DNA from 2 places in the Actinomadura coerulea genome. Region 1 is predicted to be linked to the other one. Evidence: riboswitches for the same ligand, from Rfam matches in the RefSeq annotation. Region 1 holds a riboswitch; the other holds the start of a gene.
The links. Region 1 has a riboswitch for cyclic di-AMP ahead of BKA00_RS12225 (CHAP domain-containing protein). Riboswitches for the same ligand answer to the same signal wherever they lie in the genome.
Positions count from the first base shown of each region.

Region 2: it holds a riboswitch for cyclic di-AMP, as region 1 does, so the genes downstream of both, BKA00_RS05760 (CHAP domain-containing protein) here and BKA00_RS12225 (CHAP domain-containing protein) in region 1, are expected to answer to the same signal.

Region 1 is NZ_JACHMQ010000001.1:2,634,727-2,646,578, reverse strand. It holds gene BKA00_RS12240 (flavin-containing monooxygenase) at 1-506, shown strand, start outside; gene BKA00_RS12235 (SDR family NAD(P)-dependent oxidoreductase) at 503-1,333, shown strand; gene BKA00_RS12230 (MFS transporter) at 1,330-2,376, shown strand; cyclic di-AMP (ydaO/yuaA leader) riboswitch at 2,821-2,986, shown strand; gene BKA00_RS12225 (CHAP domain-containing protein) at 3,001-3,690, shown strand; gene BKA00_RS38815 (hypothetical protein) at 3,879-4,649, shown strand; gene BKA00_RS12215 (sensor histidine kinase) at 5,008-6,222, shown strand; gene BKA00_RS12210 (response regulator) at 6,219-6,893, shown strand; gene BKA00_RS12205 (MFS transporter) at 7,129-8,532, shown strand; gene BKA00_RS12200 (FAD-dependent monooxygenase) at 8,529-9,749, shown strand; gene BKA00_RS40810 (TetR-like C-terminal domain-containing protein) at 9,880-10,161, opposite strand; gene BKA00_RS12190 (MFS transporter) at 10,181-11,476, opposite strand; gene BKA00_RS38245 (hypothetical protein) at 11,522-11,746, shown strand; gene BKA00_RS12180 (ArsR/SmtB family transcription factor) at 11,743-11,852, opposite strand, start outside.
Region 2 is NZ_JACHMQ010000001.1:1,219,641-1,231,492, reverse strand. It holds gene BKA00_RS05765 (bifunctional glycosyltransferase/CDP-glycerol:glycerophosphate glycerophosphotransferase) at 1-1,223, opposite strand, end outside; gene BKA00_RS05760 (CHAP domain-containing protein) at 1,428-2,201, opposite strand; cyclic di-AMP (ydaO/yuaA leader) riboswitch at 2,213-2,366, opposite strand; gene BKA00_RS05755 (SpoIIE family protein phosphatase) at 2,836-4,683, opposite strand; gene BKA00_RS05750 (serine hydrolase family protein) at 4,907-5,701, opposite strand; tRNA gene BKA00_RS05745 (tRNA-Pro) at 5,879-5,952, shown strand; one part of gene BKA00_RS05740 (IS3 family transposase) at 6,154-6,436, shown strand; one part of gene BKA00_RS05740 (IS3 family transposase) at 6,436-7,397, shown strand; partial or broken gene BKA00_RS05735 (transposase family protein) at 7,458-8,222, shown strand; gene BKA00_RS05730 (trypco2 family protein) at 8,374-8,736, shown strand; gene BKA00_RS05725 (trypsin-like peptidase domain-containing protein) at 8,788-9,558, shown strand; gene BKA00_RS05720 (tetratricopeptide repeat protein) at 9,577-11,852, shown strand, end outside.

The DNA of each region.
Region 1 (11,852 bases):
ACGGCGAGGTGGCCGCGCGCCCCGGCATCGGCCACCTCGGCGGAGACCGGGTCGTCTTCACCGACGGCACCGCCGACCCGGTCGACCTGATCGTGTGGGCCACCGGCTACCGCGTGAGCATCCCGTTCCTGTCCCCGCGCTGGCTGGGGCCCGACCCGGAACGGCTGCCGCTCTACAAGCGGGTCTTCCACCTGGCCGAGCCCAGCCTGGCGTTCGTGGGCCTGATGCAGTCCACGGGCGCGGCGCTCCCCGTGGTGGAGGCCCAGGCCAAACTGGCCGCCGCATACCTGTCCGGCTCCTACGCCCTGCCCCCGGCTGACGAACAGCGCCGCGCCGTCGCCCGCGCTCTGCGCGCCGCCGTCCGGCGCTGGGGTGAGAATGCGCGGCCCCACATGCGCATCGACTTCGACCAGTACGTCGCCGACCTGCCCCGCGAGATCGCGGCCGGCCGCTCCCGCCTCGCCCGCGGGGCACGCCCGTTCACTCCCAAGGAGACCGTCGTATGAGCACCCGCCGCGACCCCCACGGCATGCGCGTCCTCGTCACCGGCGCGTCCGGGACGTTCGGCCGGGCGGTCTGCGCCCGGCTGAGCGGACTCGGGGCCCACGTCGTCGGCCTGGACCTGGCGCCTCGCGAGGACGACCCGGTCGAGGTCCTGGCCTGCGACATCACCGACGACGACGCCGTCCCGGCGGCGGTGGCCGAGGCGATCGGCAGGCTCGGCGGGCTCGACCTGCTGATCAACAACGCCGGCATCGGCGGGCCCGCCCCCGCCGAGCTGCCGCCCGGCGCGGAGGTCCGCCGCCAGCTCGACATCAACCTGCTCGGCACCTGGCGGGTGACCGCCGCATGCGTGGACGCCCTGGTCGCCTCCCGCGGCCGGGTCGTCATGGTCTCCTCGCGGATGGCCGTCATGCAGCTGCCGCTCGCCGCCGCGTACGGCGCCTCCAAGCGCGCACTGGTGGCGTACGCGGACGCGCTCCGCCTGGAGATCGGCACCCACGTCGACGTCACCTGCGTGTACCCGTCCGCCGTACGGAGCCCGATCCACGACTCCACGGCCGCCGCAGGGCTCTCGCTGGAGGGCATGAGCCAGTACGAGCCGCTGGAGGGCGTGGTCCGCACCGTGCTCCGCGCCGCACTGGGCGGACGCCCCCGCCGCGACCTTCCGACGACCCGCCGGGGAGCCGTCGAATTCTTCCTGGCCCGCCACCTGCCCGCACTGACCGACCGGATCGTCGCCCGAACGCTGGCCGACCGGGTCCGCTCCGGCGCGTTCAAGGGCGCCGAACTGGCCGCCGGCGTCGTCGCGCGGCACCGGTCCGCCGGATGACCACGCTGCGCGACCAGGGCGCGGACGCCGGCCAGGACGAACCGCGGACCAGGACGGGCGACCTCTGCGCGTACGCCGCCGGCTCGGTAGGGATGGGCGTATGGGTCACCGTGCCCGGGCTGCTGACGACACCGTCCGATCTGCGCGTCGGCTACCACGAGCGCACCCGCGTCTTCATGTTCCGCATGCTCTTCCTGACCCTGGGGCTCCTCGGCGCCGGTGCCGCGGCCCCCGCGCTGGTGGCCGCGGGGGGACGCGGCGACTACACCCGGATGGCCACGGTCCTCTCCGGCGTCATGCTCGTCTCCGGCCTGGTCTCACTGGCGGGGGTACGGCGCCTCACCGCACACGCCGGTTTCCGGACGCCGCCCGAACGCGCCCACTCCGCCCTCGGCGACATCACCATCGCCTGGCGGGACCGCGGCTTCCGGTCACTGGCGCTCTCCTACCTGTTCACCGGGACCACCACGCACCTGTTCCTCGCCGCCCTGCCCTTCTATACCGAGTACGTCTTCGAGGACACCGGCCTCACGGCGGTGTTCATGGGCGCCTTCCTCGGCCCGGCGGTCGTTGCGGGGCCCGCCTGGGCGGGGCTGTCCCGGCGCATAGGCAAGCAACGCGGCCTGCTGATCTCGCAGGCCGTCTTCATCGCCGGCTCCCTGGCCCCTCTCCTCGGCTACGGTGCGACACCGGCCGTCGCCGTGGTCGCCGTACTGGGCGTCGCGTTCGCCGGCCTCCAACTCTTCGCGTTCTCGATGGTCCCGGACGCCGTCGCGGCCGCCGAGGCACGCGGCACGGCCCGGGCGGGCGCCTACACCGGCGTCTGGACCGCCACCGAGGCCAGCGGCACCGCCATCGGCCCCTACGTGTACTCCGCGGTGCTCGCCCTCGGCGGCTTCGTCTCCACCACCGAGGGCCACACCGTGGCCCAGCCGGACTCCGCCCACACCGCCCTGCTCCTCGGCTTCACCCTCGTCCCGGCCATACTCATGATCATCGCCCTGATGTTCCAGCTCCGCTGCCCACTCGACCAAGGGCGATGACCGGCGGTCCCCGGTGCCTCCGGCTTGCTCCTCCGGCTCCGGCGTTGTTCACCAACGCGCGTCCGGCAGCGCCGTAGGCGGCGGGGGATTCGTCTCCATGCTCGGTACCCGGTCGGCTCAGATCAGCGCCGATAGCTCAAGGGCAACGAGCTGCTTCGTTCGCGAATTTCAGGCGAGGTGGGGTGGTTGTGTGTGGTCGCCTCGGTTGTGAGCGGCCGGCGGCGGAGGAAAATTATGGTCCGGCTTGACTGGCCCGCATCCCCTGCGTTTAGGGGGTTTTAGGGAGTCTTTGCTGGTCGGCCGGGTCTTTGGGACGTGCTTGACGAAATATGGGGCCGCTTGAACCTGTTGTGGGAGTGTGACCGACGGGAAAGCCCGTCCGGAGCGCCCGACCAGATCATGAAGGGCGCATCGAGTCCCTGATCATCAGGACGGCCGATCAAGGCACGTCCGCCGCCGAGTCCGCAGAGAGCCGATCACGGCCGAGCGGAGCCGGGGACCCACCGAAACACCGGGGTGAATCCGCACCCCCGCCGTGCGCGGGGCCGCGGTAGGGCCACTTCCACGCCCGAACCCGACAGCTAACCCGGTAGGCGGACTGGAAGAACTCAGGAGAACCTTCGCATGACCGCTCGTACCTTTGACCTGACCAAGCGCTTGGGCGCCCGCGTCGCCGCGGGAGCCGTCCTCTCCCTGGCAAGTGTGGTCGGGTTCGGCTCGCTCGCCCCGTCCGCCCATGCGGACACCAAGCCCGCGACCACCGCGCACGTCGCCGCCGTTTCCAAGGCCGACGCCAACGGCGCCAAGACCAGCGGCCAGAGCGCCGCGGCCGGCGCCTCCGCGCAGGACGTCATCAAGCTCGCCCGCACGCAGGTCGGCACCCACGAGGACGCGTCGGGCAACAGCAAGTTCAACGACTGGTACGTCGGCTCGCCGCTGGGCGAGCAGAACGCCCACCGCATCGGTGCCAAGAAGGCCTCGGTCTACAAGGGCCAGTCCTGGTGCGACATGTTCGTGTCCTGGCTGGGCCAGCACACCGGCACCAAGGGCATGGGCGCCGACGCCTACACCGTCAGCCACGCCCAGTGGTTCAAGAAGACCGGCCGCTTCGGCGAGACCCCGAAGCCCGGCGCTGTGGTCTTCTTCGCCTGGAACGGCGGCGGCATCAAGGGCGTCGAGCACGTCGGCATCGTCGTGAAGGACAACCACGACGGCACCATCAACACCATCGAGGGCAACACCGGTGACGCGGTGAAGAAGAAGGTCCGCGACACTTCCACCGTCGCCGGCTACGGCTACCCCCAGTACCGGTGAGCCGGGGCCGCTCAGCGGCCCCTCACCCCGCACCGTCCAGTGGTGCTCCCCCCTTCTCCGTTCCCACGCGATCACACCCACGTCGCGAGCACGCCCGTGCCGTGCGCCGGACCCGTCATGCCCGAACGGCGGGCCTTACACGCCCGAAGACGTGACCCGGCGCCCGGACCACCGAGCAAAGGATGAACATGCAGCAGCGAGTCCTCGACAAGGCCCTTATCGGTACCGCCCTCGCGGGCATGCTGGTCACGGGCGTGGCGGCCGGGACCGCCCATGAGGCCATGGCGGACGAGCCGACCGCGCACAAGGTCACCGCGCAGCAGGTCACCGGGCATAAGGCCACGGGGCAGCAGGTCACCGGACACAAGGTCACGGGGCAGCAGGTCACGGGGCACAAGGTCACCGGGCAGCAGGTGATCGAGCAGCAGGTGGCCGGGAAGAAGTTCACCGGGAAGAAGTTCACCGGGAAGAAGGTCACCGGGAAGAAGGCGGCCGGGCAGAAGGCGGCCGGGCAGCGCGACGCGAAGGCCCCCCGCCACACCACCGGCAAGGTCGCTCCGAAGAGCCACACCGTCCTGTCGGGCAGCACCACCGCGTCCTACTTCTGGGACGACGGCTCGGGCGTGAACGGCGACACCGGCGCCCCGGCGGGCGGCAAGCCGATGCAGAAGGGCCTGTTCGCCAGCCCGAGCTGGCCTTTGCACACCAAGGTGAAGGTCACCTACCACGGGCGCAGCGTCACCGGCTTCGTCGGGGACCGCGGACCGGGCGAGCCGTCGCACCGCGGCGTCATGCTCGACCTCGACACCTACACTTTCCGGCACCTGGTGGACGGCAAGAAGCCGAACAGCAAGTACGACACGGGCACCTCGGCGGGCCACCTGAAGGGCGTCAAGTACGAGGTCCTGTCCTGGGGTCACGGCGCCGGCAAGAAGGGCGCCCCGAAGCCCCTCGGCTGACCAGCCCCGCCCAGGTGATCCCTCCAAGTCGCCCCAAGATCCACCACAGGCCCCGCTCCCGTCCCCGGACGAGAGCGGGGTCCGTCACGTCAAACGGTCAACCGTGTCGACGCCGCGACGATCCGGCGCCGATCTCCTCCGCTCGGACGACACCGGCTACCGGGGTATCACTCCGCCATGGCTCGCCAGCGTGACGCCTCCGCCTCGACCGCCTTCCTACCCTCCTCCCGGCCAGCACGGACGAGACTGAGGGAGAAGGACGGATGCGCAGGCTGCGGGACCTCTCTGCCCCACCCCGAATCGGCCACCGTGAGGCAGTCCCCTCCGGACACGCGCGGGCGGCCATAGGCTGGCGCTCATGACGCCCGAGGAACCCCCGCGCGCTCTGCTCGCCGGGGCGTCGCGTCGGTCGGTGCGGCTGTTGCCGTGGGGGGTGGCGTTCGTGCTGTGCGTCGCCCTGCTGCCCACCACGATCACGGTGCTGGGCGTCGACTACGGTCTGAACGGCGGCATCGCGGGCGCGCTGGCCGTCGCGCAGGCGGCCCCGCTGCTGCTCGCCGTCGTCCGGCCGCTGCCTGCCTGGTACGTGATCTTCGCCGCGGACGTGGCCGGGGCGCTCGCGCTGCTCACCGTCGACTTCGAAGAGCGGCTCCTGTGGCCGTTCCCGCCCATGGAGATCGTCGGGTACCTCGGCCTCTGCCTCGCCCTCGGCCTGCGCGAGTCGCGCCGGACGCTGCTGCTGGTGTGGCTGGCGACGGCGGGCGCGAGCGTCGGCCTGGGGTTCGTCGCGCCCCACGGCACGAGCGCCAGGGACGCGCTGCTCACGATCCTGAGCGGCGTCGCGCTCGTGCTCGGCGGTGCGCTCCGCGAGCGGTACGAGGCGCAGCGCAGGCTGGCCGAGCAGGAGACGATCAGCGAGGCCGAGCGCGGCCGGCGAACGCTGCTGGAGGAACGCGCCCGCATCGCGCGCGAGCTGCACGACGTGGTGGCGCACCACATGTCCGTCATCACGGTGCAGGCGGACACCTCGGTCTACCGTCTCGACGGGCTGACGCCGGACGTGCGGGAGGAGTTCACCTCCATCGCGGCGACCGCGCGCGAGTCGCTCGGCGAGATGCGACGGCTCCTCGGCGTGCTGCGGAGCGAGGAGGCGCACGGCGAGCTCGCGCCCCAGCCGGGCCTGGAACGGATCGGGCAGGTGGTGGAGGCGACGGTCAGGGCGGGCGTACCGGTGGAGTTCGCCTCCTGCGACGCCGAGGTGCCCGAGGCGGTGGGGCTCTCCGCGTACCGCATCGTCCAGGAGGCCCTTGCGAACGTCGTGCGGCACGCGCCGGGTGCTCCGACACGCGTGTCGGTGGCGGAGGAAGGGGGCTCGCTCACCGTCCTCGTCGTCAACGGGCCTTCGCCCGAGCCGCCCGCCGCGCCGCTGGAGGAGGGCGGCACGGGCCACGGCCTCGTCGGCATGCGCGAACGGGTGCGGCTCGGCGGCGGCACCCTCGAAGCGGGGCCGCTGCCGGACGGCGGCTTCCGCGTGGCCGCCCGGCTCCCCCTGACGGAAAGGGACTTCACGTGACGACGCGCGTCATCATCGTCGACGACCAGGCCATGGTGCGGGCCGGCTTCGCCGCGCTGCTGGCCGCCCAGAGCGACATCGAGGTGGTGGGCGAGGCCCCCGACGGCGCGCAGGGCGTCGAGCTCAGCCGGCGCACCCATCCCGACGTCGTGTTGATGGACGTCCGCATGCCCGAGATGGACGGTCTGGAGGGCGCGCGCCGCCTCCTCTCGCCACCGCCGGGCGTGACGCACCGACCGCGCGTCCTGATGCTCACCACGTTCGACGTCGACGACTACGTCTACGAGGCGCTGCGGGCGGGCGCGAGCGGCTTCCTGCTCAAGGACGCGCCGCCGGCCGACCTCATCGCGGCGGTGCGCGTCGTCGCCTCGGGCGACGCGCTGCTCGCCCCCTCCGTCACGCGCCGCCTCATCGCGGACTTCGCCCGGCAGCGTCCCCCCGCCCGGGGCAAGCCCGCGCTGCGGCTCAAGGCCTTGACGGAACGCGAGACCGAGGTCCTCACCCTGGTGGCCCGCGGCATGTCCAACTCGGAGATCGCGGAGACGCTGGTGCTGGCCGAGCAGACGGTGAAGACGCACGTGAGCCGCGTCCTCACCAAGCTCGACCTGCGCGACCGCGCCCAGGCGGTGGTCTTCGCGTACGAGTCGGGGCTGGTGACCCCGGGCGAGTAGGACCCCTCTCCTCCACCCCCCACCGCCGTAGCACCCCCACATCGGCTCCCGGGTATGACGCCCGGCGCGCAACCGCCCCCGCACACTCCACCCGATCGGTACGGAGACGACGAGAGGGCGGATGATGAGGCTACGCAGCGGCAAGTGGAAGGCGGGCGGAACACCGGCCCGCCCGGGTCCGGCGAATCCACCTTCCCGCAGCGCGCCGCCGGGCTCGACCGAGGTATGGACATCCATGCCCGTGACTCCGGCTCCCCCCGTTCCCCCGCCCCGCATCCGGAAGGCCGCCGTCGGGGCCCTCGGCATGCTGGCGGCCGCCACCGGAACCCTGGAATCGGTGGTGGCGCCGACACTCCCGCTGCTGCAGCGCGAACTGTCGATGAGCCCTGCCGAAGGGGCACTGCTCAGCATCGCGATGCTCATCACCGGTGCTCTCGTCGCGCCCGTCGCGGGCAATCTCGGTGACCGGCACGGCGGAAAGCGCGTCATGACCCGGCTGATGGCGGTGGTCGCGGCCGGCGGCCTGGTGTCCTCGCTGGCGCCGAACCTGCCGATGCTGCTGCTCGGGCAGGTGCTGCAGGGCGCGATGGTCGGCGCGATGCCGCTCTCGTTCATCCTGGTGCGCAGGCACCTCCCGGCGGGGGAGTCGCAGGTGGCCATCGGGGTGGTCAGCGGGCTGTTCGTGGGCGGCGGCATGCTCGGCACGCTGATCGCCGGGCCCGTCGCGGAAGGACTGTCCCGGCACTGGATGTTCGCGATACCGACGCTCGCGATCGTCGTGGCGACCCTGTCCGTCCACCTGCTGATGCCGGACGACCCGCCGGCCCGCCCGGACGCCCGGATCGACTGGCCCGGCCTGGTCCTGCTGAGCGGCGTCCTGCTGACGCTCATGCTCGGGCTCTCGATGGCGCCCGGCCTCGGCTCGCGACCGCTCGCGCTCGGCGCGCTCGTCCTGGTGCTGGCCGCCTTCACGGCCGGATGGACGGCCGTGGAGCGTCGTACGGCCTCACCGATGGTCGATCTGCGCCTGCTCGCGAGGCCTCCGATATGGAGCTCCTACGTGATCACGTTCGCCGTCTGCGTGGGCACCGCGGTGTCGATGTACCTCGTTCCGCAACTGCTCGCGGTGTCCGGCGACGGGTACGGCTTCGGGGCGGGCTCCACCGACATCGGGCGGTACCTGCTGCCCGGCGCCGTCACGGCGGCTGTCAGCGGGCCGCTCGGCGGAGTCGCGGTGCGGCGCTTCGGCGCGGGTGCGGTGGTCACCGCCGCGATCGGCGCCATGGCGGCCACGCTGGGCGGCCTGGCGCTCCTGCACACCGAGGTCTGGCATCTCGTCGTGGGCAAAGCGCTGATCGCCCTGACCAGTGGCGTCTGCGTCACGGCGATGGTCGTCCGGACGGCCACCTCCGTCGAGCACGGCGACACCGGAACCGCCACCAGCCTGGTCCTGGTGACACGCGTGGTCGGCTTCGCCGCGGGCGCCCAGGTCAGCGGCGCCTTCCTCACCGCCGGGACCCCTTCCGGTTCGGACGTCCCGGCCGAATCGGCCTTCGTCACCGGCTTCGTCATCGCCGGCGCCGTCACGGCGCTCTCCCTGTTCGCCGTCCGCACCATGAGCAAAGGAGCCGAGGAATGACCCGTACTGATGTGATGACTGCCGCCCGCATGGCGCCGAAGCGCAAGGTCCTGATATCGGGGGCAGGCATCGCAGGCCCCGCTCTCGCTTTCTGGCTGACCCGCCACGGATACGCCGTCACGGTGGTGGAGAAGGCGGGCTCCCTTCGCAGCGGCGGCTATCCCGTCGATGTGCGCGGCACCGCACTGGAGGTCGTCCGGCGGATGGGAATCCTGCCGCGGCTGCGGGACGCGCACGTCGACCTGCGTCGGCTGACCTTCCTCGACGGGGACGGCGGCGAGGTTGCCTCGGTCGCCCCGCACACCGTCACCGGCGGCGTCGCGGACCGGGATCTGGAGGTGCGGCGCGGCGAGTTGACCGACGCCCTGTACACGGCGGTCCGGGATGACGTGGAGTTCTTGTTCAACGAATCCATCGACACCCTCGACCAGTCGGGCCACGGAGTCGACGTCACCTTTCACACGGGCGCCACGCGTACGTTCGACCTGGTTTTCGGTGCGGACGGCGCACACTCACGCACCCGGGAGATGCTGTTCGGGCCCGAAGAACGGTTCCACCGCTACCTCGGCTACTGCTTCGCCGTGTTCACCATGCGCAACACTTTCGGGCTCTCCCATGAGACCGTCATGTGGAATACGCCGGGCAGGGCCGCGGCACTTTACGCCGTGGGGGACGACGACGAAGTCCACGCGTTCTTGAACTTCGCTCGACCGGAACCGCCGTTCGGCGCGTTGACGAACCCGGAGGCCCAACGGGAACTGGTCGCCGCGGTCTTCGCCGACGCGGGGTGGGAAGTCCCGGGCATGCTGGTCGCCATGCACGACGCCGACGACCTGTTCTTCGACGGAGTCGGCCAGATCCGGATGCCCCGCTGGTCCAGCGGCAGGGGCGCGCTGGTGGGAGACGCCGCGTATGCGCCCTCGTTCCTCACCGGGCAGGGAACCAGCCTCGCGCTCGTCGGCGCGTACATGCTCGCCGGTTCCCTGGCCGACCGGGACCACGCGGCGGGCTTCGCCGCCTACGAACGCGACACCCGCGGGTTCGTGACCCTGAACCAGGGGCTGGTCCGCGAGGGCGGTGCCGCACTGTTCCCGACCACTGTCCAGGCCCTGGAGCAGCGGAACGAAAGGCTGCGCGGACTCAGTGCCATGCCCGCCGCGGACGGACGACCGGCCCCTTCGGCCCTCACTTTGCCTGAATTCACGCCAATGACGTAAGCCCGAGCCCATGTGTGGTCCGTGCTCTTCGACCTGGCAGCGGAGGCGTCAAGGCATATGGACACTAGTCACGTGTGGCCCTGACCGCTTGCTGCTGCAAGCGTCCACGCTCCCGGTCGCACCGGACCGCTCAGCGACCTGGTCCCGCCGTGCCGCCTGCTCGACCTGTCGGGGGAGAGGCGCGTCGAACCGCTGCGCAGGCGGCGTCAGCAAGGCTGTTCGCTGTCGCGGTCGTCAGGTGGCCGGTGACGAGCCAGTGGTAGATGAGGGGGCCGAAGAGCAGGTCGCGGACCGTGTCAGGGGCGAGCGCGGGGTTGAGGCGGCCCTCGGCCAATCCGCGTTCGATCAAGGCGCGGATGGTGGCGTTCCTGGGGTTCGGGTAGTGGTGCGTAGCGCTTCGGCGATGCGACACCTGCTCAGATCCAGGTCGGTCAGGTGGTTGTCGTGCCGTCGGGCTCGGCCGCTGATACGGCCCACCACAGGGCGGCCAGCGCTATCGCCTGCACGCTCACCACGACCGGCACCAACGCGGCGTGCGCGTGCCCGTAGAGGGCGCCGAGTCCTGCTCCGCCGATGAGCCAGGCGGTTCCGTAGACCGCGGCGAAGGCTCCGTATGCGGTCGGGCGGCGTGCGGCCGGGACGAGGTCGGCTACCGCCGCCCGCATCGTCGATTCCTGTACCCCCATCGCCGCGCCCCACAGCGCCGCGCCGGCCAGCACCGGACCCAGGGAGCCGGCGAACGCCAGGGCGGTGCCGGTGCCGGCCAGCACCGGCAGCGCCACCAGGACGCGCAAGCCCCATCTGTCGAACAACCGGCCCGTGGCCAGCGCCGCGACCGCGTCGACCGCCATCGCGCCGGCGTACACCAAGGGCACCGCCTGCGGACGCATCAGGCCCGCCTCCACCAGATGGAATCCGATCAGCCCGAAAGTGGCGAACCCCGCCATCGTCACGGCGGAGAACACCGCGTAGCGCCAGAAGACCCGGCCCAGTCCCGCGAGCGGTTTGAACCTACGGACGGCCGCGGAGCCCGTCGCCGGAATCTCGGCGGGGATCCGCGCGGCGGTGTCCTCGTAGACCCGCGGGTCGGGGACGCGGCGGGCCAGCCAGACGAGAACGATCAGGACCGCGGCGCCGGGGAGCGCCAGGATCCCGAAGCCGAGGCCGTACCCGTGCCATGCGACGGCGGCCGCGACCAGTAGCGGTCCCGCGAACGCGCCTGTCTGGTCCAGCGCTTCGTGCACCGCGAACGCCGTCCCGCGTCCCACCGGGCTGCCGGCATGGGAGAGCAACGTGTCCTTGGCCGGGCTGCGCGTCGCCTTGCCCACCCGTTCGGCCACCACGAGCGCGCACGCCCCTGCCAGCCCGACCGGCAGCGCCAGAGCGGGCACCGCCACGACCGTCAGGCCGTACCCGGCGATCGTCCAGCCCCAGTACCGGCCCGACCGCTCCGCCGCCGGACCGCTCACCAGCCGTAGAACCAGGCCCGCCGCCTCACCGGCGCCCGTCACCACCCCCACCAGGACGGCGCCCGCGCCGAGCGACCCCAGAAACGGACCGGTGATCGACCGGGCCCCCTCGTAGACGGCGTCCGCCAGGAGACTGACCACGCCGAAGACCATGATGAACCGCCACGGCGACAACGCCGCAGCCGATCCGGAGGTCGCCCGCTCGGCCCCCGCCCCCGGAGTATCACCGGTGGGTTCGGAAGCGTTAGCGCTGGCCATGGGCTCTCCTACCAGGCATACACAAAGGACACCAGGTAGGGACTGTTGGCGGAACCCCACAGCGTCGCCGGGGTCGCCGAGTGGAGCGACGGCACCCGCGAACACGTCGACGTGGTGCTGCTGGCCACCGGGTACCGGCCGTCTTTCGCCTCGGCCACTCTGCGCGGGGTCGCCGCCGATGCCCGGCACGTCCTCACTCGGCTGCGCGAGCAGATGGGCACCGCCGACCGTGCATGGGCCCCTGCCGGCGCCGGACAGGGCTTGGGTTAGGCCGGTGCCAGGGCCGGCAGGGCGAACAGGCCCGACAGGCGGGTCAGCCTGTCCGGCACCACCCGGTAGTACACCCACGTGCCGCGTCGTTCACTCTCGATGAGCC
Region 2 (11,852 bases), 1.4 Mb from region 1:
AGCACGTAGCCGGCCATGAGCACGCGGCCGCCGCGCGTCTCCAGCCGCGTGACGGTGTTCGCCGGGCGCAGCTCCCGCAGGGGCCGCACATGGAAGCCGAAGGACGTGACGTCCCGGACGCGGCGGCCGAGCGTCCCGCGCGGGCGCCCGGCCCCCCAGTAGACGCGCCCGTCCCGCTCCACCAGGCGGGCGCGCAGCTCGGGACGCTTCGCGGGGTCGTACTCGGCGGCGGCGAGCGCCCCCGCGTGGTCGCCCTCGCGGATCAGGTGCGCGGCGATCGCGGGCAGCGGGTTGGCCTGCTCGAAGACCCGCGGGTCCAGCTCGGCCAGGTAGCCGGCGGCCAGGTCGAGGAAGCGCGCCTGGTGGGCCGGGTCGCGGTCGCGCAGGTCGCGCAGGTACAGCACCAGGTCGTGGTTGACGAACTTGACGTCCTTGGCCCGCTGCAGGTCGTAGGCGCCGCGCAGCGCGAAGAGCATGTCGATGCGGCGGTGGATCTCCAGCCGGTCGGCGAAGTTGGCCAGCTCGGAGCGCCGGTTGGAGATCGACGGCGCCGGCGTCCGCTCCTTGACCAGCCAGTTGTAGACGCGGTGCGGGATCAGGGCGGTCCGTCCCGCCGCCAGGTAGGCCTCGGCGGTGAACAGCAGGTCCTCGTAGTGCAGCCCCTCGACGAACCGCAGGCCGTGCTCCTCCAGGAAGCCGCGCCGGTAGGCCTTGTTCGTCGAGAGGGTGTCGTAGAGGAGATCGGGGTTCTCGCTCAACGACCCGTAGACGGCGCTGTGCCGGTAGAGCCACGGGTACCAGGGCCGGACCCGCCCCTTGGCGCCCTCGGGCAGGTCGAGGAAGATCCGGTCGCAGAGCCCCGAGACCATGTCGGCGCCGGTGTCCTCGGCGGCGGCGAGGAGGTTGAGGCAGGCGTGCCGGTCCAGCAGGTCGTCGCTGTCGAGGAACATCACGTAGCGGCCGGTGGACGCCTCGATCCCGGTGTTGCGGGGACGGCCGCAGCCGCCGGAGTTGACCGGCAGGTGGACGGCCCGGATCCGCCCCGGGTGGGCCGCGGCGAGCCGGTCGGCCGCCTCGCCCGTCCCGTCGGTGCTCGCGTCGTCGACGATCACCGTCTCGACGCCGCCCAGCGACTGCGCCAGCGTCGAGGCCACCGCCCGTGGAAGCCTCCGGGCGTCGTTGTAAGCGATCACCACCACGCTGACATCCGGGCGCACCGCCATGGGCATCCCCCTCCGCAGACTCCGGCGTCCTGGATTCCTTTCCAGGAACTCCGCACTGAGGTCCAAGAGGGATCAAAGGCTGTCAACGCTTAGCATTACCCACCGTCAACGGAGGCATTGGGCACGGCACCCCGGATCGCCAGAAGGCGCCCGGCGGGAGCCGGGCGCCTTCGTGAAGCGTGCGCCTTCTCGGGCGGTGTCGGGTCAGCGGGCGTAGTCGGGGTAGCCGTAGCCGACGACCTGCGACTTCTCGCGGACCTTCTTCTGCACCGCATTGTCGGTGTTGCCCTCGATGGTGGTGATGCTGCCGTTGCCGTTGTCCTTGACGACGATGCCGACGTGGTCGATGTCACCGATGCCGGCCTTGGAACCGTCCTGCCAGTCGAAGAACACCACGGCACCGGGCTTGGCTGTGTGGCCCCAGCGGTCGGTCTGCTTGAACCAGCTCGCGTGCTGGACGGTATAGGCGTCCCAGCCCATGTTCTTGACGCCTGTCTGGGCGCCGAGCCAGGAGACGAACATGTTGCACCACTGGGCGCCGTTGTACTCCTTGACCGAGAAGCCGCCGTCGCGCTTGGCGGTGGCCTTGGCCTGCGGAGTCGAGACGAACCACTTGTGGTACTTGGTCTGGCCGCCCTTGCCCTCACGGACGCCGACCTGCTTCTCCGCCAGCTTGATCACTTCGGCGGGCTTGACCGCGTGCGGGGGGACCTTGAAGCCCTCGCGCCGCGCCTCGGCCGCGACGTTCTGGGCCTTCACCGTCTTGGCGTGGGAGGAGTTGGTGTGAACGGCGGTGCCCTTCTCAGCGACCACCGCCGCCTGGGCGGAGGAGGTGTCGGCGACCGCACGGCCGCCGGCGAGGGGGTTGACCACCGAGAGCCCCACCGCACCCGCCAGGACCGCGCCGACGGCGACGCCGACGGCCTTGTCCTCGGGCGAGAGGCGGTTGAGCGAAAGTCGATCGAAAAGACCGGACATGCAGGGAATCTCCTTGTCTTCCATGGCGCCTACCGGGTTAGCTGACGGATTCGGGCATGGAAGCAGCCCTACGGCGCGACTCTCGGGCGCGCCGATTCACCCCAGAAACGTGGGTCCCCGGCTCCGTTCCGGTCACCGACCGGACGGACTCGGCCTCGCACCGCGCGAGCGGTGCAGGTATACGGATGTTCTCTCTGGCAGATCTTGATGAGGGGGCGCGCGTCGATTGGCGCGCATCGCGTGCGGATACCGCTCCGCGATCCTCGGCCGCGCATGGTGCGGCCGGTGGCAACGCATGGGACGCGTTGCGTGATTCGGGATCGAAGGTACCAACCTTCTCAAGAAAAGCAAACCAGGCATAAAGTAAAGTCTTGCCTGCTCAAAGCCCTCTCAAGAGACTCCCAACACCGGGGCCCCTCCGCGTCTTCCCGATCTTTGCCGAAGTGCCCCTGAAGCCCTTGCCCGCCGTACTTACCGGGCCTTCGGGAAAAGGTAAAGAAGATCGAATTAGGGGCGGGCGGCGTTCTCCGCCCGGCCGGCCCGCCACTCGCCCGCCCCGCGGGGTGAGGCACACGTCACACTCGGCGATCTTCGCTGGCCGGGCGTGCCCTTCGTCACCGCGAGGCCCCGGCGGTCACTCCATGTAAAGGGCGAAGAGCGTGGTGTCGTCCGCCGCCCGGTCGTGCTCCATCCGCGCCAGCACCTCGTCCAGCACCCGCTCGGGACGCGAGGAGGAGTCACGCAGAATGTGGGTCAGGCGGACGATCCGCTCGTCCAGGTCCGCGTCGCGGCGCTCCACCAGGCCGTCGGTGTAGAGGAAGAGCATGTCGCCCGACTTGAGCCCGGTGGTGATCGTCGTGTACTCCCAGCCGGGCATGGCGCCGAGCATCGGGTCGCGGACCACCTCTAGCGGGGCCGCCCGCCCGTCCCGGACCAGGATCGGCGGCGGATGGCCCGCGCACGTCCACTCCAAGAGGTGCCGGGCCGGGTCGTAGTGGGCGACGATGGCGGTGCCCGTCGCCGGCGGGTCCATCGCGCCGATCAGCTCGTTCAGCCAGCCGACCAGCCGTCCCGGGCGCTCCCCCGTACAGGTGAGGCCCAGCAGGCCGTTCCGGGTCCGCGCCATCGCCGCCGCCGCCGGCAGCCCGTGCCCGGCCGCGTCCCCGATCGCGAACATCGCCCGCCCGTCCTGGAACGCTTTGGTCGCGAACCAGTCGCCGCCGATGCGGGCCGTGCTCTCCGCCGCCATGCTCCGGATCGAGGTGCACATGCCCGGCAGCTGCTCGAGCTCGTCCTCGTCCGGCAGGATGGCCCGCCGCAGGGTCACCGCCACGCGCCGCTCCTGCGCCGTCCGCGCCTGCTGGCGCAGCATCTGCCGCCGGGTCTCGGCCAGCGCGCGCTCCACCCCGCGCCGCCGCGTGATGTCCTGCGACACGATGTTGATCGAGACGGGCAGCCCGGACTCCCCGAGCACGGGCTCGGCGAAGACCCACAGGTGGCGGGGTGTTCCGTCGTGGCCGATCACGCGGTGCTCCGCCTCCACCGGCTCGCGGCGCGAGAACATCGTCTGGACGGCCTCCTCGACCAGGGGCAGGTCGTCGTCGGCCACGACCTTCGGCAGGTCGTGCGGCATCGGCGGCACCTCGTCGGGAGACAGGCCGTAGTTGGCCAGCATCTGGGGCGTCCAGTCCGCCTCACCGGTGGCCAGGTCCCACTCCCCGAACCCGATCAGCGCGAGCCGCTCGACCCGCTCCAGCCGCCGCGCGATGCGGTCCTCGGCCAGGTGGTACCGCCACGTCACGCAGACCCCGGTCGGCACCCGCACGCACCGCACGCTCATCCGCGACGAGCGGGACAGCCCGCGCTGCGCGGTCGAGTACTGGATCGAGGAACGTTCCAACCGCGTCCCGGTGTCCAGCACCCGGACGTAGTCGTCGAACAGCCCGCTGAGCACCGCCCCCGGATCCGTCCGCAGCAGCCGCAGCCCGGTCAGCTCCTCCCGGCCCCGCCCGAACATGTCCCTGGCGACGCCGTTGAGCTCCGCGAAGAGGAAGTCCGCCACGTTGCCGTCCGGCCCCCGCACCGGGACCAGGTGGGCCGCCGAGTCGAGCGCCCCCTCCAGCACCGCCGTCGCCGCCGGGTCGTCGGGCACCCTCACGAGGAGCTCCGCGTCCCCCCCGGTGTCCTCGGCCGTCACCCGGCGCAGCACGTCCTCGGCGTCCGACAGGACCGCCTGGCGCTTCGCGGGGACCTCCTCGGTGCGCGGCGCCCGGCGCCCCGCCACCACGGCCCCCACCGGCCCGCCGCCCCCGTCCTTGACCAGCAGCGACGCCGCCTCGGCCATCTCGATGTCCAGATCGCGCGCGAGCCAGATCAGGTGCTGCAGGGCCTCGCCCGGGGGGACGCCGAGACGCCGGGCCAGCACGACCCGCGCCTCCGCCAGCACCGCCCGGTCGTGCGCCGCGCCCCGGAGGTCCTCCATGTCCGCAACGTGCACCCCGGGCTGGGTGCCCTCCGCTTCCGCCAACCCGTCCCCCGTTCGGCGTCACCTGCCCCTGGGAGAAAAAAGCTACATACGTCAGCGAGGGACTATTCGCCCATGCCCATGCAAAGAGCCTAGATCTTTGCCCGGGTTTTCCCTCCACGCCCGAACTCGACCGCTTCCGGTGACCGTCTCAAGACGGACCCCTTCCTCGCCCTGTGACCTACGTCACCCGCGTCACCTGTCGCGTCAGCGAGGTGATCCGCGCCGCCGCCGTCCCGAACGGCGTCCCCGCCGGATGCAGCGTCAACACCGCCACGATCTTGTCCCCCACGACCCCCGTCGTGTGCAGCACGGGCCGCCCCAGCCCCAGATCGGGCCGCCACGCCGCCGGCCGCACACGGCACGGCTCCGACGGCGTCTCCCCGAACCCCGACCACCCTTGCTTGACGGCCCAAGGCCGCTTCACCGCCCGCGGGATCCCGAACGTCTGGTCGAACCCGTCCGTCCCGCAGGGCGTCGACCTCCGCAACTGCTGGAGCACGAACTCCCGCTGCCCCTCAGGCGCCCGTTCCAGCAGATACCGATACATCCGCACCACGTCCCGCGCACTGAGCGCCGTGTACCCCCAGAACCCGGGCTTCTCCGCGGGCGGCGGCGCGGTGTCCTCCAGCCCCATCCTGCGCACCATCCGCTCGATGATCTGCTTTCGCCCGCCCCGCCGCCAGAACTCCGTGGCGGCCCCGTCGTCACTCGACCGCAGCATCGGCACCAGCAACCGGCGATCGGCCGCCGACACCTCATGCCGGTCCATGTAGTCCAACGCGATGAGGATCTTCACGACCGAGGCCGACCGGAACGTCCGCCGCGCCGCCCGCGCGACCACCACCCGCCCCGCGGCCCGGTCGAACACCACGTACGAGGCCCGCACCCCCGCCGGCACCCGCACGACCGGCGCCTTGGACGGCACCTCCGAAACCCGCGGCACGGACCCCTCCGGCTCAGGACTCCCGCTCACCGACCGAGCTCCTCCGCCGTCCCCGCACCCGCACACCAGCCCAAGGCCCAGGACCCCGGCCAGCACCGCCCGCAAACGCACCATCAGGCCTGCCTACCAGAGATCCGCGCCCCCGCATCTCGGTACGCACGACCCCGCAGACTGCGCTACAGTAATCACGCCCGCTCAAACGGGCACCGGGACGTAGCGCAGTTTGGCAGCGCACTTGACTGGGGGTCAAGGGGTCGTGGGTTCAAATCCCGCCGTCCCGACAGAGCTCAGAGGCCGGATCCGATCCCACGGATCCGGCCTTTTCCCGTTCGTACAGCTACGAAGTACAGCCACAGCGCTTGATCGGTGGTCCCCCCCGCTGGTCCCCATCGGTGCCAGCCAGAGGCACAGCAAGCCGCTTGAGCGCCCCGGTGAAGCGCCCCGGGTCGGATGGAGGCTCGTTTCCCTGAGAGGATCGAGTCATGGCACGTCCGTCCCCCTATCCCCCTGAGCTGCGCAGGCGCGCGGTCCGCATGGTGGCCGAGGTCCGCCCGGACTACCCCAGTGAGTGGTCGGCGATGAAGGCCGTCGCGGCCAAGCTGGGAGTCACCTCGACCGAGACGGTGCGCAGCTGGGTGCGTCGGGCCGAGGTCGACGCCGGTGCCCGGCCGGGGACCACGACCGAGGAATCAGCCGAGCTGAAGCGGCTCAAGCGGGAGAACGCCGAGCTGCGGCGGGCGAACGAGATCCTGAAGGCGGCGGCGGGTTTCTTCGCGGCCGAGCTCGACCGGCCACCCAGGTACTGATCGCGTTCATCGACGCGTTCAAGAGGGTGTTCGGGGTCGAGCCGATCTGCCGGGTGCTGTCTGCGCACGGCACCAAGATCGCACCGTTCACCTACTACGCCGCCAGGTCGCGTCCGGCCTCGCCCCGGGCGGTCCGTGACGAGTGGCTCAAGACCGAGATCACCCGCATCTACACCGACAACTACCGGGTCTATGGCGCTCGCAAGATCTGGCGGCAGCTCCAGCGCGAGGGCCATGTCGTGGCCCGTTGCACGGTGGAACGGCTGATGCGCGAGCTGGGCCTGCACGGTGCCCGCCGCGGCCGCAAGATCCGTACCACCGTCCGCGACGACGGGCATGAGCGGGCCACCGACCTGCTGCGCCGCGACTTCACCGCCAGCAGCCCGAACCGCCGATGGGTGGCCGACTTCACCCACGTGACCACCTGGGCCGGCGTGGTCTACGTCGCGTTCGTGGTCGACATCTTCTCCCGCGCCATCGTCGGCTGGGCGGCGGCGACCACCAAGCGGACTCGGCTGGTGCTGGATGCGCTGGACATGGCGCTGTGGCGGCGCGACCGCGCCGGCCGCCCCGTCGGGCCCGGCCTGGTGCACCACAGCGACGCGGGGTCGCAATACACCTCTTTCCGGTTCACCACGCACCTGGTCGACGCCGGGATCGACGCCTCCATCGGCACCGTCGGCGACGCGCTCGACAACGCATTGATGGAGTCGGCGATCGGCTTGTACAAAACCGAGCTGATCAAACCTGGTGGGCCGTGGAAGAACCTGACCGGCGTCGAGCTGGCCACCGCCGAGTACGTGGACTGGTACAACACCACCCGGCTCCACGGTGAGATCGGCCACGTCCCACCCGACGAATACGAGGCCCTCTACTACCGCCAGAACCACACAGAACCACAGGTCACAGCCACAACCTAAAGCCTCTACCGAACCCGGGGCGCTTCACTCACAACGTCCCGTCCCCACCAGAGGCCTCACATGCTTTTGTACCGTGCTTCGCTGCCGTTGTCGCGCCGAACCCTGGCCTACGCCACCGGTGTCGTCCGCCGCCAGGTCAACGGGAGCAAGGGCCGGCGCCTACCTCCGGGCATGCAGGCTCTGATGACCTTGGTCTACTTGCGTAAGGGCGAGACCTACGCCGAACTGGGCGCCGGATTCGGTGTGTCGACCACCACCGCGTGGCGCTATGTCAACGAGACCGTCGACCTGCTCGCCGCCCGATCGCCCAAACTCGGCGCCGCCCTGGCCAAAGCGGTCAAAGCCGGGCTGCCGTACCTGGTGCTGGACGGCACCTTGATCTCGATCGACCGGGTCGCCGCCGACCGGCCCTACTACTCGGGAAAGCATCGTCGCCACGGCATGAACCTCCAGGTCATCGCCGCACCGGACGGGACACTGCTGTGGGTGTCGGGACCGCTGCGCGGCTCGGTCCACGACTTGACCGCGGCCCGGATCTGGGGTGTCATCCGGGCGCTGGCCGCCACCGGCCTGCTCGTGCTGGCCGACAAGGCCTACCAGGGCGCCGGCGCGCACATCCTCACGCCCTACAAGGGACGTGACAAGCCCGGGCCGCAGAAGGACGCCAACCGCGCACATGCCAAGCTCCGCGGACCCGGCGAACGCGCGAACGCGCAGCTCAAGTCATGGCGAATCCTGCGGAAGCTGCGCTGCTGACCCCACCGCGCCGGCCGCCTCGCCAAGGCCATCCACACCTTGCAACTCCGCGAGACCGCATCACGCTGAAAAAGGCTCAGTGATTGCCTGCCCTCAGCCCCCGACCGCCCTGTATGTACATCCGATGTCAGTCTTGGCGGCTACGCTCTATGCACGTTCTCCCACAGCGCCCAGGTCGGTCGGGGACGTCTTCGAACGACAGTGCGAGGAGTGGTGGTCGATGAGCAGAGCTTCCGAGCAGAACGACACCGAATCGGTCGGGGCAATCGTGCCGGAAGGCAGCTTGGAGCTCGCTAGTGCGGTGGAGGCTATCCGGGGTCAGCTCTCCGAGGCGATGGAGCGCGCCGAAGCTCATCGGCTTCAGTTCGAGCTCGGCGACATCGAGATTGAGTTCACCGTAACCTTGACTGACGAGGCCAAGATTGACGGTGGGGTTAAGGTCTGGGTCCTCAATGCTGGAGGTTCCACTGCGAGCTCCACCGCAGCCGCCCACCGAGTGAAGTTGACCCTTAAGCCCCGCGATATGCACACCGGCCGGTCGCCGCAAGTGTCTGACACCGTACGAGCAACGCCGCCCCGGTGACGTAGCACCGGTGGCAGGACCGAAGGCGTTGACGACTGGGGGACGGCTGCGGTGAGGATCGCGCACCGGGTGGTGGATGTGCTCCACGGATCCAGATTCGGGTCCGGTTTCCTGGTCACCGATCGACTCGTACTCACAGCCAAGCACGTTGTCCGTCCTGGGGAGGACGCCTACGTGCGTACTCTCTCCAACGGACGTCAACTGCGGGTCGAGCTCGTGTGGTGGGGATCTGATGTCGACGCCGCGTTGTTGCGGATCATCGACTCAACCTGGGTTCCGCCCGAGGGACTCACCCCCGTCCGTTGGGGTCGTCTCATCACGATGAAGTACTCGGTTCCATGCGAAGCGATCGGTTTTCCGTGGTCTCAGGAGCAACCGGATGGCAGGCGCGACACCGAGCACCTGCGCGGGGAAATCAACCTGGGGACCGGACTTCTTGACGGCCGTTATCAGATCTCTGTGTCCAGCGGTGCGCCGGACACGCCCGCAGCAGGCCTGGCCTGGGCTGGAATGTCCGGCGCCGCGGTGGTCTCTGGCGAGCATGTTGTTGGACTGATCGCCGACGAGACACCTAGGTTCGCACGCGACAGGCTAACCGCCGAACCCGTCACGCGGCTCCTGCCGGACGAAGGCTTCCGCGAGCTGTGGTCGGAAGAGACAGGCATGCCTCCGGTCGCCGAGTCAGTCGAACTCGCTGACTTGGGAACGCCTTACCGCCGGCCGAGTCGAAAGAGCTCCCCCGCGTCGTTGTTGCGGGCCGAAGCTGAGGTGGTGCGGTTCCGGGGTCGATCCGGCGAGCTCGAGACCCTTCTTGGATGGTGAGAAGGGGTAGGGCCGGGGATGCAGTTGCTCACCGGGCCGGGCGGACGAGGAAAGACCCGGCTGGCTCGCGAGCTGGCATCTCGGCTCCGCGCCCAAGGCTGGGAAACCATCTGGCTCCGGCAACGGGCCATCGATTCCTACGAGCCTCTCCGCGACAACGAGGAGCCGGTGCTTGTCGTGATCGACTATGCCGAGACGCGAACGGAGCAGCTCCGTAATGTTGTCTTGGCTGCAGTGGCGCATAGCGGACCAGCGCTTCGGATCCTGGCTCTTGCTCGGTCGGAAGGCGAATGGTGGCAACAGCTCAAGGATGATCTCGCCCCGGACGCAGGCATGTTCCTGGACGAGGTTCGTGTATTCCGGCTATCGGCCCTCGAGGAGACTGTGGAGGGGCGCCACGATGCCTTCCAGGAAGCTCTCTCCGATCTCAGAGATGCGCTCCCGAGCAAGCACCGGCCCGCAAAGTCTTTGCCGCCGCCCAGTGACCTATCCCATCCCAGGTACAAGTCACCGCTCGCGCTGCAGATCGCAGCCCTGGCCACCTTGTTGCAAGTGACGCAGCCGGTTGATCTACCCCCGTCTTCCCCCTACGAAGAGGTCCTACTCGAACACGAGCGACGCTACTGGATGACCGCAGCGTCACCCTACGGGGTCACCATCCACCGGGAGACGCTCGACCTCGCCATTGCAGCCGCCACCTTGTTCGGTGCGGCGAGCCGAAAGGAGGCCCTCGCCCTACTCACCTCCGTCCCAGGCCTATCCGATCAGCCGCATGATATGCGTCTCCGCGCCGCCAGCTGGTGGCGCGACCTCTATCCCTCGGTGGATGACCAGCAATGGGGCGGCCTGGAGCCCGACCTTCTGGGTGAGCATCACATCGCTCGCGTGCTGCGTCGGGATTCAGGCGTGCTGGGCTCACTCTTCACGTCCGCCTCGGCCGAGCAAGCCCAGTATGCGCTTACAGTCCTCTCCCGTACGTCGGTCCACCAAGATGACGTCGGAGAGCTCCTTCCACCGCTGCTGCTTGAGTTCCACCACCTCGCCCCACTCGCCATCCCCATCGTCGCCCAGAGCGAGGACCCAGCCGCCCTGGTGCGGGCGCTGACCGAGTTCATTAGATCCCCGGCCCCACCAACTGACGCCCTAATGGCGGTGGCAACAGCGATCCCCGATCACACTCAACGACTTGCCGAACAGGCGGTCGAAGTCTGGATCGACCTCGCGAGAGCCTTGGACGAAGTCGAAGAAAAATCTCCGTCCCACATGGAGGCTCTCGCGACGGCGAGGAACAATCTCGCCAACCGCCTGGCAGCCATCGGGCTCTACGAAGACGCTGCAGTGGTCGCTGGCCGTGCACTCGAGGAGCTCAATGCCCTATCCGATGCTCTGCCAGGTGGAGCTCGAGACCTCCGCGCACAGGTCCTGCACAACCTTGCTGCACACCTTAACGAGGCTGGCCAGCCCCGCGACGCCCTCCAGGCCCACGCCGAGGCGATCGAGGAGTACCGGGCAATGGCCCAGCACGATGCGAGCGCTCATCTTCCCGACCTCGCCATGGCGCTCAATTCGTACGCGATCAGTCTCGCCCAACTCAACTGCGGCGATGAAGCACTAGCTGCGTGTCAGGAAGCAGTGGCTATCCATCGCACCATCGAAGCCTCTGATCCCGGTACCCACCTTGATGGCCTCGCCCAGGCACTCAACACACTGGGCGCCCGCCTGAGCGAGAACGGACTTCACGACCATGCCGTTGCCGTCGGGGAAGAGGCCGTGACGGTCGCCCGGCGGCTCTCAGAGCACGACCGAGATGCCCATGTGTACTTGCTCGCAACGACGCTGAACAGTTACTCGGCCCATCTCCGGCGCGCTGGTCGTGACTCTCTCGGGGCGGCAGCTGAGGCGGTCCGTCTCTACCGCACGCTGGCCAAGACCAATCCTCGCGGCAACCTTCCCCGTGTGGCAGGTGCCCTGGCCAACCTCGCCGGGCATCTCGGCAGCGTCGGCAGGCATCAGGAGGCCCTGCGGTCTCTTCAGGAGGCCATGGAGATCTACGAGCAGCTTCCCGATGACGTTCGTAAAGGATTCCTCTCCCGAGAGGCTCAGACACTCAGCAATCTCGGAAACCGGTTGGCGGCCCTCCACCGTCCCGAGAAGGCGGCAGAGGCTTGTCGGCGGGCAGTAGAGCTGATGATTGCTCTCGCCGCCGAATCGGCGGTGCACCTCGCTGGCCTCGCCAGGTGTCGCGCGAACTATGCCGCCCGCCTTGCCACCCTCGGGCAATTCCACGACGCGGT